Regions from separate parts of the Neobacillus sp. S1227 genome, predicted to be linked through region 1. Evidence: a T-box and tRNA genes for the amino acid it is inferred to sense, from the RefSeq annotation. Region 1 holds a T-box; the other holds one or more tRNA genes.
The links. A T-box is a leader RNA that pairs with one kind of tRNA and senses whether it is charged. The one in region 1 lies ahead of serS (serine--tRNA ligase), so its partner is inferred to be a tRNA-Ser.
Positions count from the first base shown of each region.

Region 2: it has a tRNA-Ser gene. The T-box ahead of serS (serine--tRNA ligase) is inferred to sense a tRNA for this amino acid. The anticodon was not compared.

Region 1 is NZ_AP038276.1:17,530-25,374, forward strand. It holds gene ACZ5AE_RS00075 (serine hydrolase) at 262-1,587, shown strand; gene pdxS (pyridoxal 5'-phosphate synthase lyase subunit PdxS) at 1,756-2,637, shown strand; gene pdxT (pyridoxal 5'-phosphate synthase glutaminase subunit PdxT) at 2,760-3,353, shown strand; T-box leader at 3,488-3,713, shown strand; gene serS (serine--tRNA ligase) at 3,765-5,045, shown strand; tRNA gene ACZ5AE_RS00095 (tRNA-Ser) at 5,144-5,236, shown strand; gene ACZ5AE_RS00100 (deoxynucleoside kinase) at 5,329-6,024, opposite strand; gene ACZ5AE_RS00105 (deoxynucleoside kinase) at 6,041-6,688, opposite strand; gene ACZ5AE_RS00110 (glycosyl hydrolase family 18 protein) at 6,952-7,845, opposite strand, start outside.
Region 2 is NZ_AP038276.1:240,942-247,390, reverse strand. It holds rRNA gene ACZ5AE_RS01370 (23S ribosomal RNA) at 1-602, opposite strand, end outside; rRNA gene ACZ5AE_RS01365 (16S ribosomal RNA) at 805-2,354, opposite strand; tRNA gene ACZ5AE_RS01360 (tRNA-Gly) at 2,468-2,541, opposite strand; tRNA gene ACZ5AE_RS01355 (tRNA-Pro) at 2,556-2,632, opposite strand; tRNA gene ACZ5AE_RS01350 (tRNA-Arg) at 2,655-2,728, opposite strand; tRNA gene ACZ5AE_RS01345 (tRNA-Leu) at 2,788-2,873, opposite strand; tRNA gene ACZ5AE_RS01340 (tRNA-Leu) at 2,937-3,021, opposite strand; tRNA gene ACZ5AE_RS01335 (tRNA-Gln) at 3,028-3,102, opposite strand; tRNA gene ACZ5AE_RS01330 (tRNA-Glu) at 3,166-3,237, opposite strand; tRNA gene ACZ5AE_RS01325 (tRNA-Ser) at 3,250-3,340, opposite strand; tRNA gene ACZ5AE_RS01320 (tRNA-Asn) at 3,345-3,419, opposite strand; gene ACZ5AE_RS01315 (SprT family protein) at 3,539-4,015, opposite strand; gene cmpA (cortex morphogenetic protein CmpA) at 4,110-4,220, shown strand; gene ACZ5AE_RS01305 (Tex family protein) at 4,312-6,449, opposite strand, start outside.

The DNA.
Region 1 (7,845 bases):
CCTACCCCTGCTCCTAAATGCTGCCGCTTTCAGTCGTGCGCTGCCTATGCTGACCAATCATTCCTTGTGGAGTGGAAATCAACTGGTATGTATGAAAAAAGCCCTATCTATTTCTAGCAGTCTATCAAAATTGGCAGTAAGATGCTTCGATGCTCTCTCTATGATTTATAAAGCAGTTGTGTTAAAATAACCAAAGTGTAAAAAATCATGGAGGGCGTTAATGTGAATAAACATGTTTTTAAAAAGTATCTTGCCAGTGCAATGGCCGTAATTTTGTTCTTCAGCCTTTTTGCCGGCATGGGCCAAGATAAAGCGGAAGCCGCCGCAGCGTTAAACATCAACGCGGACGGAGCTATATTAGTAGATGCTGAATCAGGCAAAGTGTTATATGAAAAAAATGCTGATACCGTCATGGGTATTGCCAGCATGACAAAAATGATGACTGAATATCTTTTACTAGATGCCATTAAACATGGAAAAGTAAAATGGGATCAGGAATATAACGTTAGTGATCTTGTTTATAAAATTTCTCAAGACCGCGCATTGTCGAATGTTCCATTGCGCCAGGACGGCACATATAAAATCCGCGAATTGTATGAAGCCATGGTCATTTATTCTGCAAATGCAGCAACGATAGCTATTGCCGAAACAATTGCCGGGTCTGAAACCAATTTTGTGAAAATGATGAATGAAAAAGCCAAAAAGTTAGGCTTAAAGGATTATAAATTTGTAAACTCATCAGGTTTAAATAATGCTGAATATCGCGGCATGCATCCGGAAGGCACCGGTGAAACGGACGAAAACGTCATGTCTCCAAGAGCAGTGGCGAGTCTTGCCTTCCACCTAATCAATGAATATCCAGAAGTGCTAAAGACAGCCAGCATTCCGAAGAAAACATTTCGAGAAGGCACTTCTGACGCAATTAATATGATCAACTGGAACTGGATGCTTCCATCTTTGGATTATGGATATAAAGGCGTTGACGGACTTAAGACGGGTACCACTGATTTTGCCGGCTACTGTTTTACCGGTACTGCCAGCCGCGACGGCAAACGGTTTATCACTGTTGTGCAAAATGCTAAAGATTCGAGCGGAAAAGGGGACTATAAGGCCCGCTTTGACGAGACCAAGAAAATGTTTGACTATGCATTTGCCAATACAACAAAAGAAACTATTGTACCAAAGCATTATCAGGTAAAAGGCCATAAAACGATACCTGTTATTAAGGGGAAGAATGACCAGGTAAAAGTTTATACAAAGTCAGCCATTAATATGGTTATTGAAAATGGCGAAAAGGAAAACTATAAACCGGTACTGGTATTAGATAAAAATAAAATTAACAAAAAAGGTGAACTAACAGCACCAATCAAAAAAGGTGATAAGGTCGGCTATTTAACTATTGAGCCTAAAAACGGCGATAAGGTCAACTTTTTAACCGAGGAAGCTAAAGGCAAAGTTCAAGCCGATGTCATTGCAGCCCAAGATGTTGAAAAGGCAAATTGGTTCGTCCTTATGATGCGGGGCATCGGAGGATTTTTCGGTGATGTCTGGGGAGGCATTTCCTCCACTGTTAAGGGCTGGTTCTAATTAGCTCTATCGGATGAATAAGTAAAATGTTGGAAAGGATTCTTGTCTTGACAGGAATCCTTTTTTGTTGCTTTAATGATTTTATGGAATAGATAATTCAAACTTAATTAGTAGGAATTTTCTAAATAATCAACGTTCTCAACGTGGAAAAACAAGGGGGATTTACAAATGAAAACAGGTACGGAACGGGTAAAACGCGGGATGGCAGAAATGCAAAAAGGCGGCGTCATCATGGACGTTGTTAACGCAGAACAGGCAAAAATTGCGGAGGAAGCGGGAGCAGTAGCGGTAATGGCGCTAGAGCGTGTACCTTCTGATATTCGTGCTGCTGGCGGTGTTGCTAGAATGGCAGATCCTCGAATTGTCGAAGAGGTCCTTAACGCTGTTTCAATCCCTGTTATGGCTAAGGCTCGCATCGGCCACATTGTAGAAGCACGTGTACTTGAAGCACTTGGTGTAGACTATATCGATGAAAGTGAAGTATTAACACCTGCAGATGAAGAGTTTCACTTATTGAAGAGTGACTTTACTGTACCATTTGTATGCGGATGCCGTGACTTGGGCGAGGCTGCCCGCCGTATTGGCGAAGGAGCATCTATGCTTCGTACAAAAGGCGAACCGGGAACTGGAAACATTGTAGAAGCTGTCCGCCATATCCGCAAGGTTAACGCACAGGTTCGTAAGGTTGTAAGCATGAACGAAGATGAGCTTATGACAGAAGCAAAGCTGTTAGGTGCACCATTTGAATTATTGCTTGAAATTAAGCGCAATGGCCGCCTTCCTGTTGTTAACTTTGCTGCCGGTGGCGTGGCAACACCTGCTGATGCGGCGTTAATGATGCAATTAGGCGCAGACGGCGTCTTCGTTGGCTCTGGTATCTTTAAATCAGAAAACCCTGCGAAGTTTGCAAGAGCGATTGTTGAAGCAACAACTCATTACCAAGACTATAAATTAATTGCAGAACTTTCAAAGGATCTTGGAACTCCAATGAAAGGTATCGAAATTTCTTCATTAGCCCCTGAAGCTCGCATGCAGGAGCGTGGCTGGTAAGATCGAAAAGCGGAAGCGCCTTGACCAGAGTCGGCAGGCACAAGACGAGCCTTCTTGACGGATTGGCTTGTGACCCTTAGGCGCTTTGACTAGACATTAATCTAGGTAAAAGGGGTAATACTATGATTAAAGTAGGCGTTCTCGCATTACAAGGAGCAGTTCGCGAGCATATTCAATCATTAGAAGCTTGCGGCGTCGAAGCCGTTGCCATTAAACATAAAGAGGAATTAAATGACGTTGATGGCCTTATTCTCCCTGGCGGAGAAAGCACGACCATGCGCCGCCTGATCGATAAATATGATTTTATGGATTCCTTAAAGGAATTTGCCCGGACTGATAAACCGATGTTCGGTACATGTGCAGGCCTTATTCTTTTGGCAAAAAACATCGTCGGATACAGTGAGCCTCATCTTGGTGTGATGGACGTTACGGTTGAACGCAACTCCTTCGGACGCCAAGTGGATAGCTTCGAGGCCGACCTCGCGGTGAAAGATGTCGCGGGTGATTTCCCTGCAGTCTTTATCCGGGCTCCTCATATCGTAGAGGCAGGCGAAAATGTCGAGATTCTTTCGAAGCATAATGACCGCATTGTGTTAGCACGTGAAGGGCAATTTTTAGGGTGTTCGTTCCACCCTGAATTAACAGATGACCATCGCTTGACAGCTTATTTTGTTGAGATGGTAAAAGAGGCAAAAAAACAAAAGCAGACCGTATAGGGAACCATCGGGCTTTTACGGGCAGTTCCCCTAACAAAATTTTAAAAAAATGATTTACTTACCGTTAAAGCTGGATAAATTGGTTGCGTTTGGTAAATAAATATAGTAGTCTATGTATTACAAATCACAAATTAGCTAAAGCAATGAGAGGAACCAGTAGCAAGAGGTTTATTCTAAAGAGAGCCGGTGGCTGGTGTGAACCGGTGAATAAGACTTGTGAATCCCTCCTCGAGCAGAGTGCGGAACACCTCATCCACATGAGGCTAGTAAGGACTCTCGGTGAAAAACCGTTACATTTTTAAGGTGGACAGATTCGTCTGTCAACCAGGGTGGTATCGCGGGTTAACTCTCGTCCCTGTTTTAGGGGCGGGAGTTTTTTGTTTTCAAAAAAGTATTAAGGAGTGTTTATGCATGTTGGATTTAAAGTATCTAAGAGCCAATTTTGCCGAAGTAAAAGAAAAGCTGCAGCACCGCGGTGAGGATTTAACTGACCTTGGCCGGTTTGAGGATTTAGACGTTAAACGGCGCGAATTAATTGTCGAAGCGGAAAAGCTGAAATCCAAGCGGAATGAAGTTTCTCAGCTGGTTGCTGTATTAAAACGTGAGAAGCAGGATGCTGATCACCTTATCAAGGAAATGCGTGAGGTTGGCGACCGCATTAAGAAACTCGATGATGAACTAAGAGGCGTTGAAGAGACATTAGAGCTATTATTGCTTAGCATCCCAAATATTCCCCATGAAACTGTGCCTACTGGGGAGACGGAAGATGATAACGTAGAAATCCGCAAATGGGGCCAAGTCCGCGAGTTCGGCTTTGAGGCGAAACCACATTGGGATGTCGCAGACCATTTAGGCATTCTTGATTTTGAACGAGCAGGTAAGGTGACAGGCAGCCGCTTTGTTTTTTATAAAGGTCTTGGTGCCCGCCTTGAGCGTGCGTTAATAAGCTTCATGCTTGACCTCCATGTCGATGAGCATGGTTATACAGAGATTCTCCCTCCATATATGGTAAATCGCACTAGCATGACCGGGACCGGCCAGTTGCCTAAGTTTGAGGAGGATGCCTTCTTAATTGAAAGCGAGGACTACTTCCTAATACCGACCGCAGAGGTGCCGGTCACTAATTATTATCGCGATGAAATTTTAAACGGTGAAGAGCTGCCAATCCGCTTTGCAGCCTACAGCGCTTGCTTCCGTTCCGAAGCAGGATCGGCAGGCCGTGACACAAGAGGCTTGATTCGCCAGCATCAATTCAATAAGGTTGAACTTGTGAAGTTTGTAAAGCCAGAGGATTCATATGAAGAGCTGGAAAAACTGACTGCTGATGCAGAAAAGGTGCTTCAATTACTTGAATTGCCATACCGTGTGTTAAGCATGTGTACAGGCGACCTGGGCTTTACCGCAGCAAAAAAATACGATATTGAAGTGTGGATCCCAAGCTATGGAACTTACCGTGAAATTTCTTCTTGCAGTAATTTTGAGGCGTTCCAAGCAAGACGGGCAAATATCCGCTTCCGCCGTGATCCGAAGGCGAAACCGGAGCATGTGCATACGCTCAATGGCTCAGGCCTCGCGATTGGCCGCACGGTTGCCGCTATTCTGGAAAACTACCAGCAGGAAGACGGCAGTGTTGTAATTCCAGACGTACTGCGTCCATATATGGGCGGACGTGACGTCATAAAGCCGCAATAAACAATGTATAACCAAGTTGAATAGCGCCTTTTTGTTGGTGGCATTTTAATAATGTTGACACAGGATTAAATATATGATAAATTAACTTCTGTTGTCACGGAGGAATACCCAAGTCCGGCTGAAGGGATCGGTCTTGAAAACCGACAGGCGGGTTAAACCGCGCGGGGGTTCGAATCCCTCTTCCTCCGCCATCACAAGAAAAAACGCGCATAAAAACTGGAGATGAAAATTCGTTACAATTCCTTGTAACGGATTTTTTTTTGAGAAAAAAGCACATACTGGATTATCCAATATGTGCTTTTGTTATATATAAAATTTCCTTTAGTTTGTCTTCTACTTCTCGGCATACCCGTTTGGCGTCTTCCTCACTATTCACCACATCGGTTGTGTCCATATCAATGACCAATACCTCACTAGCATTATAGCGCTCCATGACCCATTCATCATAGCCCTTCCAAACCTCGAAATAATATTCCTTCAGTTCCGGGTTAATTTCAAAGCTGCGTCCGCGGGCCATTATACGATCAATCACCGTATCGAACGATCCTTTTAAATAAACCATTAAATCAGGAGCCTTTTTTGGAAGTTCTTTTAATTCTTCCATCATATTATCAACAAGTTCTTCATATATTTTAAATTCGAGTCCTGAAATTCGGCCTAAATTTTTATTTACATAGGCAAAATACCAATCTTCATAAATTGAACGGTCCTGAATAGTATAAATAGGGTTTTTCCAATTGATGCAATCCTTGACTGTTTTAAATCGTTTATTTAAGAAAAATAATTGCAATAGGAAGGGAATTCTTCTTGCTTCTAACTCTTCCTGTGTTAATTCATAGTAAAGCGGGAGAATCGGATTGTCATCCACCGCTTCATAAAAAACCTTGCTGTCAATGCCATTATTCTGAAAGTGTGCTTTTAAAGTGTCCGCCACACTCGTTTTGCCAAGACCGATCATGCCTCCAATAACAATGCTCACGAACATCCCCCTGTTTCTATATAGTGTTAGTCCAGCTGTTTGCTCTCAGTGATACCCCAAGCTTTTCAATGATATAGTCTAGATCCTGCTTGTTTTTTACAAAGTCCAGTTCATCACCATTGAAACGGAGAACCGGTATTTCCGAATGCTCCTTTTCAAAAGTAGCCATTGTGTTTTCATAATCAATCGAAAGCTGTTCTAAATAAAGCGGGCTGATGTTTTTCTCTACCTCGCGCCCGCGGATTTTTATTCGCTTTAATAAGGTATCGAGACTTGCGTGCAAATATATGATGACATTCGGCTTTGGCATATCCTCTGTCAAAATTTGATATATTTTATAATATTTTTTGTATTCGTCCGGATTCAATGTCCGTTTGGCAAAAATTAAATTTTTGAAAATATGATAATCTGCCACAACAGATTGATTTTTGCTCAAATAATGGGTATTGATATCCCCTAATTGCTTAAAGCGATTGCAGAGAAAAAACATTTCTGTCTGGAAACTCCATTCTTCGATGTTTTCATAAAATTTTCCGAGGAACGGATTTTCATCCACAATCTCCTTTAATAAAGCAAATTCAAATTGCTCCGAAATGGCTCTTGCGAGAGATGTCTTTCCTACACCAATCGGTCCCTCGACGGTAATAAAGGGTGTATCCCCCATTTGTTGCTCCTCCTTCTCCAACTGCCTGTGCATTCTATCTTTTCCAGGTTTTCCTGGGTAATATATGCTAAAAAATAACCCGCAAAATCGTCAAAAAGTGACAATCATTTTGTCACTATTCGATCAATTATCCTTTTCTTCGACACAAAGTCCATTTTAACATAACCAGTACAGGAAGGGATATGGAATTTTTGAGGAAGTCTGTTTCCTTTTGGCAGGTAGAAAAATAACTGCCGAAAGAACGGCAGTTAGCATCATAATATTTAGGTACCACGTTTTGTAACAGTGAAGTTATCGACAATTAACAGCCAATTTTGAGGGAAAGCAAGGCCTAGTTTCCAGTAACTCATGCCTCTTAGATTCATCTCTTTAATTAAATCAAATTTGGCTTGAATGGAGCGGGCATCTTCAAACCATACTTCATGCTGTTTTCCGGCAGCATCCGTATACTTGAAATGTGGTGCTTGTGCTTTTGTATCGTATTCAATTGGGACATTATGTTGTGCTGCCAACTGAATGGCCTGTTGCGGACTAACCGCTTTTGCTATCGTCCCTGGAACAAATGGAAGGGTCCAATCATATCCATAAAGATTTTGCCCCATAAGAATCTTTGTCGATGGTATATCTGTAACGGCATAATCCAATACTCTTCTTACTTGGTCAATGGGGGATACAGCCATGGGCGGTCCGCCGCTATAGCCCCATTCATAGGTCATGATGACGACGAAGTCGGAAATTTGCCCGTGAGCTTTATAATCATGGGCTTCGTACCATTTTCCTTTTTGAGTGGCACTCGTTTTTGGGGCAAGCGCTGTTGACATAAGCCAGCCTTCACGCTGGAACCGCTGCTTCGCTTTTCTCAAAAAGTTGTTGTAGGCCTCGCGGTCGGCGGGACGCAAGTATTCAAAGTCAAAGTGGATATCGCGAAAGCCATTTCTTTGGGCAGTGGCAACAATGTTGTTAATGAATTTATCTTGAATGGCCATATCGTTAAGCAATATGCGTCCAAGCTCATCACTGAATTGATCATTTTCTTGATTGTTTATAACCATCATTAAGACATTGCGGTTGGCCCTGGCAATAGCCGGAAAGTTATTCAGGAGCGGTGCTTTGAGTGTACCGTCGCGTCTGGCCTGAAAGCTGAATGGAGCTAAATA
Region 2 (6,449 bases), 220 kb from region 1:
CCATCACCCATGAACGGGCTCTGACTACTTGTAGGCACACGGTTTCAGGTTCTCTTTCACTCCCCTTCCGGGGTGCTTTTCACCTTTCCCTCACGGTACTGGTTCACTATCGGTCACTAGGGAGTATTTAGCCTTGGGAGATGGTCCTCCCTGCTTCCGACCGGATTTCACGTGTCCGGCCGTACTCAGGATCCACTCAGGAGGGAACGAAGTTTCGACTACAGGGCTTTTACCTTCTATGGCCGGCCTTTCCAGACCGCTTCATCTACCCCGTTCCTTTGTAACTCCATGTTGAGTGTCCTACAACCCCGAAAGGCAAGCCTTTCGGTTTGGGCTGTTCCCGTTTCGCTCGCCGCTACTCAGGGAATCGCGTTTGCTTTCTCTTCCTCCGGGTACTTAGATGTTTCAGTTCCCCGGGTCTGCCATCAATACCCTATGTATTCAGGTAAAGATACTGCTCCATTACGAACAGTGGGTTTCCCCATTCGGAAATCTTCGGATCGGCGCTTACTTACAGCTCCCCGAAGCATATCGGTGTTAGTCCCGTCCTTCGTCGGCTCCTAGTGCCAAGGCATTCACCGTGCGCCCTTTCTAACTTAACCTAAAAGGTTTTTACTCTTAAAAATAAGAGAGAAAAACTAAAATGGCGATTACTCGGTTCTTACTTGGTTACTTCTTCTTTTACGATTATCTAGTTTTCAAAGAACGAAAGTTTTGAGAGATAATTCCCTCAAAACTAAACAAACAAGAAACAATCAAACAAACGTGTATTGTCTGGCTCATAGGTCCAGCTTATATCCTTAGAAAGGAGGTGATCCAGCCGCACCTTCCGATACGGCTACCTTGTTACGACTTCACCCCAATCATCTGTCCCACCTTAGGCGGCTGGCTCCTTACGGTTACCCCACCGACTTCGGGTGTTACAAACTCTCGTGGTGTGACGGGCGGTGTGTACAAGGCCCGGGAACGTATTCACCGCGGCATGCTGATCCGCGATTACTAGCGATTCCGGCTTCATGCAGGCGAGTTGCAGCCTGCAATCCGAACTGAGAATGGTTTTATGGGATTGGCTCCACCTCGCGGCTTCGCTGCCCTTTGTACCATCCATTGTAGCACGTGTGTAGCCCAGGTCATAAGGGGCATGATGATTTGACGTCATCCCCACCTTCCTCCGGTTTGTCACCGGCAGTCACCTTAGAGTGCCCAACTGAATGCTGGCAACTAAGATCAAGGGTTGCGCTCGTTGCGGGACTTAACCCAACATCTCACGACACGAGCTGACGACAACCATGCACCACCTGTCACTCTGTCCCCCGAAGGGGAAATTCCTATCTCTAGGAGTGTCAGAGGATGTCAAGACCTGGTAAGGTTCTTCGCGTTGCTTCGAATTAAACCACATGCTCCACCGCTTGTGCGGGCCCCCGTCAATTCCTTTGAGTTTCAGCCTTGCGGCCGTACTCCCCAGGCGGAGTGCTTAATGCGTTAGCTGCAGCACTAAAGGGCGGAAACCCTCTAACACTTAGCACTCATCGTTTACGGCGTGGACTACCAGGGTATCTAATCCTGTTTGCTCCCCACGCTTTCGCGCCTCAGCGTCAGTTACAGACCAGAAAGCCGCCTTCGCCACTGGTGTTCCTCCACATCTCTACGCATTTCACCGCTACACGTGGAATTCCGCTTTCCTCTTCTGCACTCAAGTCCCCCAGTTTCCAATGACCCTCCACGGTTGAGCCGTGGGCTTTCACATCAGACTTAAAGGACCGCCTGCGCGCGCTTTACGCCCAATAATTCCGGACAACGCTTGCCACCTACGTATTACCGCGGCTGCTGGCACGTAGTTAGCCGTGGCTTTCTGGTCAGGTACCGTCAAGGTACCGGCAGTTACTCCGATACTTGTTCTTCCCTGACAACAGAGCTTTACGACCCGAAGGCCTTCATCGCTCACGCGGCGTTGCTCCATCAGACTTTCGTCCATTGTGGAAGATTCCCTACTGCTGCCTCCCGTAGGAGTCTGGGCCGTGTCTCAGTCCCAGTGTGGCCGATCACCCTCTCAGGTCGGCTACGCATCGTCGCCTTGGTGAGCCGTTACCTCACCAACTAGCTAATGCGCCGCGGGCCCATCTGTAAGTGTCAGCCGAAACCGACTTTCAACCTTCCCTCATGCGAGGGAAGAAATTATCCGGTATTAGCTCCGGTTTCCCGAAGTTATCCCAGTCTTACAGGCAGGTTGCCCACGTGTTACTCACCCGTCCGCCGCTAATCAACAGGAGCAAGCTCCTATTGATTCGCTCGACTTGCATGTATTAGGCACGCCGCCAGCGTTCGTCCTGAGCCAGGATCAAACTCTCCAATAAAGTTGAGTTGATTAGCTCAAAAATGTTACGTTGGCTTTGTTTCATTCGAAACCAATATTATTGTTTGTTGACGTTTTTGTTTGTTTAGTTTTCAAAGAACTATCATTCTAAAGTGGAGCGGGTGATGGGAATCGAACCCACAACAACAGCTTGGAAGGCTGTGGTTTTACCACTAAACTACACCCGCATATAAAATTATGATGGTCGGGAAAACAGGATTCGAACCTGCGACCCCTTGGTCCCAAACCAAGTGCTCTACCAAGCTGAGCTATTTCCCGATATTGGAGTTGAACTTTATAACGCGCCCGACAGGAGTCGAACCCATAACCTTCTGATCCGTAGTCAGACGCTCTATCCAATTGAGCTACGGGCGCTCTTTTAAATCAACTTTTATATCTTAACACATTCGATTTATGATGTCAACATGTTTTTTTGGTGCGGCCGAGAGGACTTGAACCTCCACGGTGTTGCCACCACTAGGCCCTCAACCTAGCGCGTCTGCCATTCCGCCACGACCGCATTTTAAATTAGTGACAAAGAAAATCATAACATGTTTCCTGAAGTTTTTCAACAGGAAATTATTGGTGCGGGTGAAGGGAGTCGAACCCCCACGCCTTGCGGCGCCAGATCCTAAGTCTGGTGCGTCTGCCAATTCCGCCACACCCGCATAAAATGGCTGGGCTAGCAGGATTCGAACCTACGAATGACGGAGTCAAAGTCCGTTGCCTTACCGCTTGGCTATAGCCCAATATATATTATTTTTTAAAAGAGAAAGAAACAGGAAATGACTTTATTCATTCCCCATTCCTGATGACCCCTACGGGATTCGAACCCGTGTTACCGCCGTGAAAGGGCGGTGTCTTAACCGCTTGACCAAGGGGCCGATATTTTCACCTGGCGGAGAAGGAGGGATTTGAACCCTCGCGCCGCTTACGCGACCTACACCCTTAGCAGGGGCGCCTCTTCAGCCACTTGAGTACTTCCCCAATATGGCTCCGCAGGCAGGATTCGAACCTGCGACCGATCGGTTAACAGCCGATAGCTCTACCACTGAGCTACTGCGGAATAATAACAAATATGACGTTGTTTAATAAGGTGTTGCCCTATCGACTCTTTAAATTATAATGACGTCTCTATCTAAAGTCAATACGAACTTTCATAGAAATAAATGGTTTTTCAAACTTTCATTCCAACAGATATTCTCTAACCTTTTCTAATTTCCCTTTGCACTTTCCACAAACATAGCGACTTGTATCTATGCTTCTTCTACGCTGATATGGAAGACTGCACTTTGTACATTTATATAAAAGGATTTTTTTAGCTTTACGTTTTCTTTTTGGGGCATCCGGAAGCTGATTGCAAAACCTTGGTGCTCCCACCTTTTTTAAGAGTGTTTTAAAATCTAAATCACGATGCTTGTATCCCTTACCTTCAAGATGAAGATGATAGTGAACGAGCTCATGTTTAATGATCCCAATTAATTCTTGTTCGCCAAGCTGCTCCAAATACTTTTTATTAATTTCGATATTATGTGTCCCCAAAAGGTATCTGCCGCCAGTTGATCTGAGCCGAGAATTAAAGGTTGCCTTATGTTTGAATGGCTTCCCAAAGTACTCCAATGAGATTTTTTCCACCATCAATTGAAGCTCTAAATCCTTCATTTAAGGTTCCCTCACTTTCTTTGCGAACGTGACAACCTATTATAGCATATATTGTATATACCCTTGTGGAGAAACTTTTCGGGAGGTTTGATTTATGCCTACTTGGTTTCAAAACCAAATGAAAAGAGCATTTTATGAAAAAAATCGATATCAAATCAAGCTGTTAAATCAATGCTGGTTTTTTTACAGAAAAAAACACTGCTAAGCAGTGTTTTCGCTTTTTGCTTTTTAACACATATATTTCAACTATGCCTTTTTCTTCGTCATAACGGACTCGCGCAATCAGCGAGTTTTTATTATTTTGCTGGAGGAAGCATCGTTAAGGCTACCCGGCCTTTTTTCATATCAACCGAATCTACCCAGACGGTTACTACATCCCCTACCGAAACAATATCGAGCGGATGTTTGACGAATCGATTGCTTAGTTTTGAAATATGAACAAGCCCGTCCTGTTTAACCCCAATATCTACAAAAGCTCCGAAATCAACAACATTTCTAACAGTACCTTGGAGCTCCATTCCGGATTTTAGGTCTTCTAGTTTTAGAACATCTTTTTTCAAAAGCGGACGCGGCAAGTCGTCACGCGGATCACGTTCCGGTCTTACAAGTGCGTCAACAATATCCTTCAATGTTAACTCACCAATGGACAACTCTTCAGAAACTGACTTCAAATCAAGGCCGTTCAAGGCAGATTTCAACTCTTCAGACCCTAGGTGAGCCGTTGTAAAGCCAAGGTTTTTAAGTAGTTTTTCTACCTCTTTGTAATTTTCCGGGTGAATTCCGGTCCGGTCCAGTGGCTGTTTTCCATCTAATACCCTCAGGAAGCCCACCGCTTGTTCATAGGTCTTTGCACCAAGGCGAGGAACCTTTTTTAATTGCGAGCGGCTGGTGAATTTCCCTTCCTCATCGCGCATTTTCACAATATTATTGGCAGCTGTTTTATTAAGGCCAGCGACATACTGAAGTAAGGAAGATGAAGCAGTATTCACATTCACGCCGACCTGGTTAACTGCCGTTTCCACGACGAAATGGAGTGATTCGGACAAAAGTTTCTGCGATACATCATGCTGGTATTGGCCGACACCTACTGATTTCGGATCTATTTTAACCAATTCCGCAAGCGGGTCCTGCAGACGGCGGGCAATTGACACGGCACTCCGTTCTTCTACCTGGAAGTCCGGAAATTCCTCTCTTGCAAGATCGGAAGCAGAATACACACTTGCCCCGGCTTCATTCACAATTAGATAAAAGATTTCTCCCTCAACTTCTTTTAAAATATCAGCTACGAATTGCTCTGTCTCTCTAGAAGCCGTCCCGTTTCCGATTGCAACCATCTCAACCTTATAGTCCAGCAATATTTTAATAAACTTGTCTTTTGCTTCCTCAAGTTTCGCCTTCGGCGGGTGCGGGTAAATGACATCAATCTTTAAGACCTTCCCGGTTTCATCCACAACCGCCAGCTTACAGCCTGTCCGATAGGCAGGGTCTACACCTAAAACGATTTTTCCCTTTAAAGGCGGCTGGAGGAGAAGGTTTCTCAAATTCTCTGAGAATATATGAATAGCTTGGGTCTCCCCCTTTTCTGTCAACTCACTGCGGATTTCTCGCTCAATTGATGGCTGGATTAATCTTTTATAGCCGTCTTCGATTGCTTCCAATACAAATGAAGCTGCCGGTGAGTGCTCCTTTTTAACCCATTTTCTGGACAAATACGAGATGATAATATCTGGGTTAATTTTGATATACACTCTTAGAATGTCTTCTTTTTCACCGCGGTTTAAGGCAAGGATACGGTGAGGAACAATTTTATTTACAGGCTCTTCATATTCGTAGTACATTTCGTATACGTTTTTCTCGTCCTTTTCCGCTTCCTTTACAACAGAGACAACCGCACCGGATTTAAAGGTTTCCCGGCGGATCCATTTTCGGCCCTCCGCATCGTCAGACACCATTTCCGCAACAATATCCTTTGCGCCGGCTAGCGCCTCTTCAATTGTAAGAACTTCTTTTTCTTCTGATAAAAATTCCTTCGCCTTTTCTTCAACACTTTCTTTTGGGAATGTCAGCAGCCATTCCGCAAGCGGCTCTAAGCCTTTTTCTTTAGCTATTGTAGCCTTGGTTCGTCTCTTTTGTTTATAGGGACGGTATAGGTCTTCCACCTCTTGGAGCTTTTCAGCCTTTACGATGCTTTTTTGGAGTTCCTCGGTCAGCTTTCCTTGTTCCGCAATGATCCGGAGAACTTCTTCTTTTCTTTGCTCGAGGTTTTGTATGTATTGCCAGCGATCTAAAATATTTCGAATTTGCACCTCATCTAGGGCACCGGTCATTTCTTTACGATAGCGAGCGATGAATGGGACTGTATTTCCTTCATTCAGCAAGGAAATGACATTTTTCACTTGTTTATGGCTGATTGCCAATTCAGCTGAAATTTTTC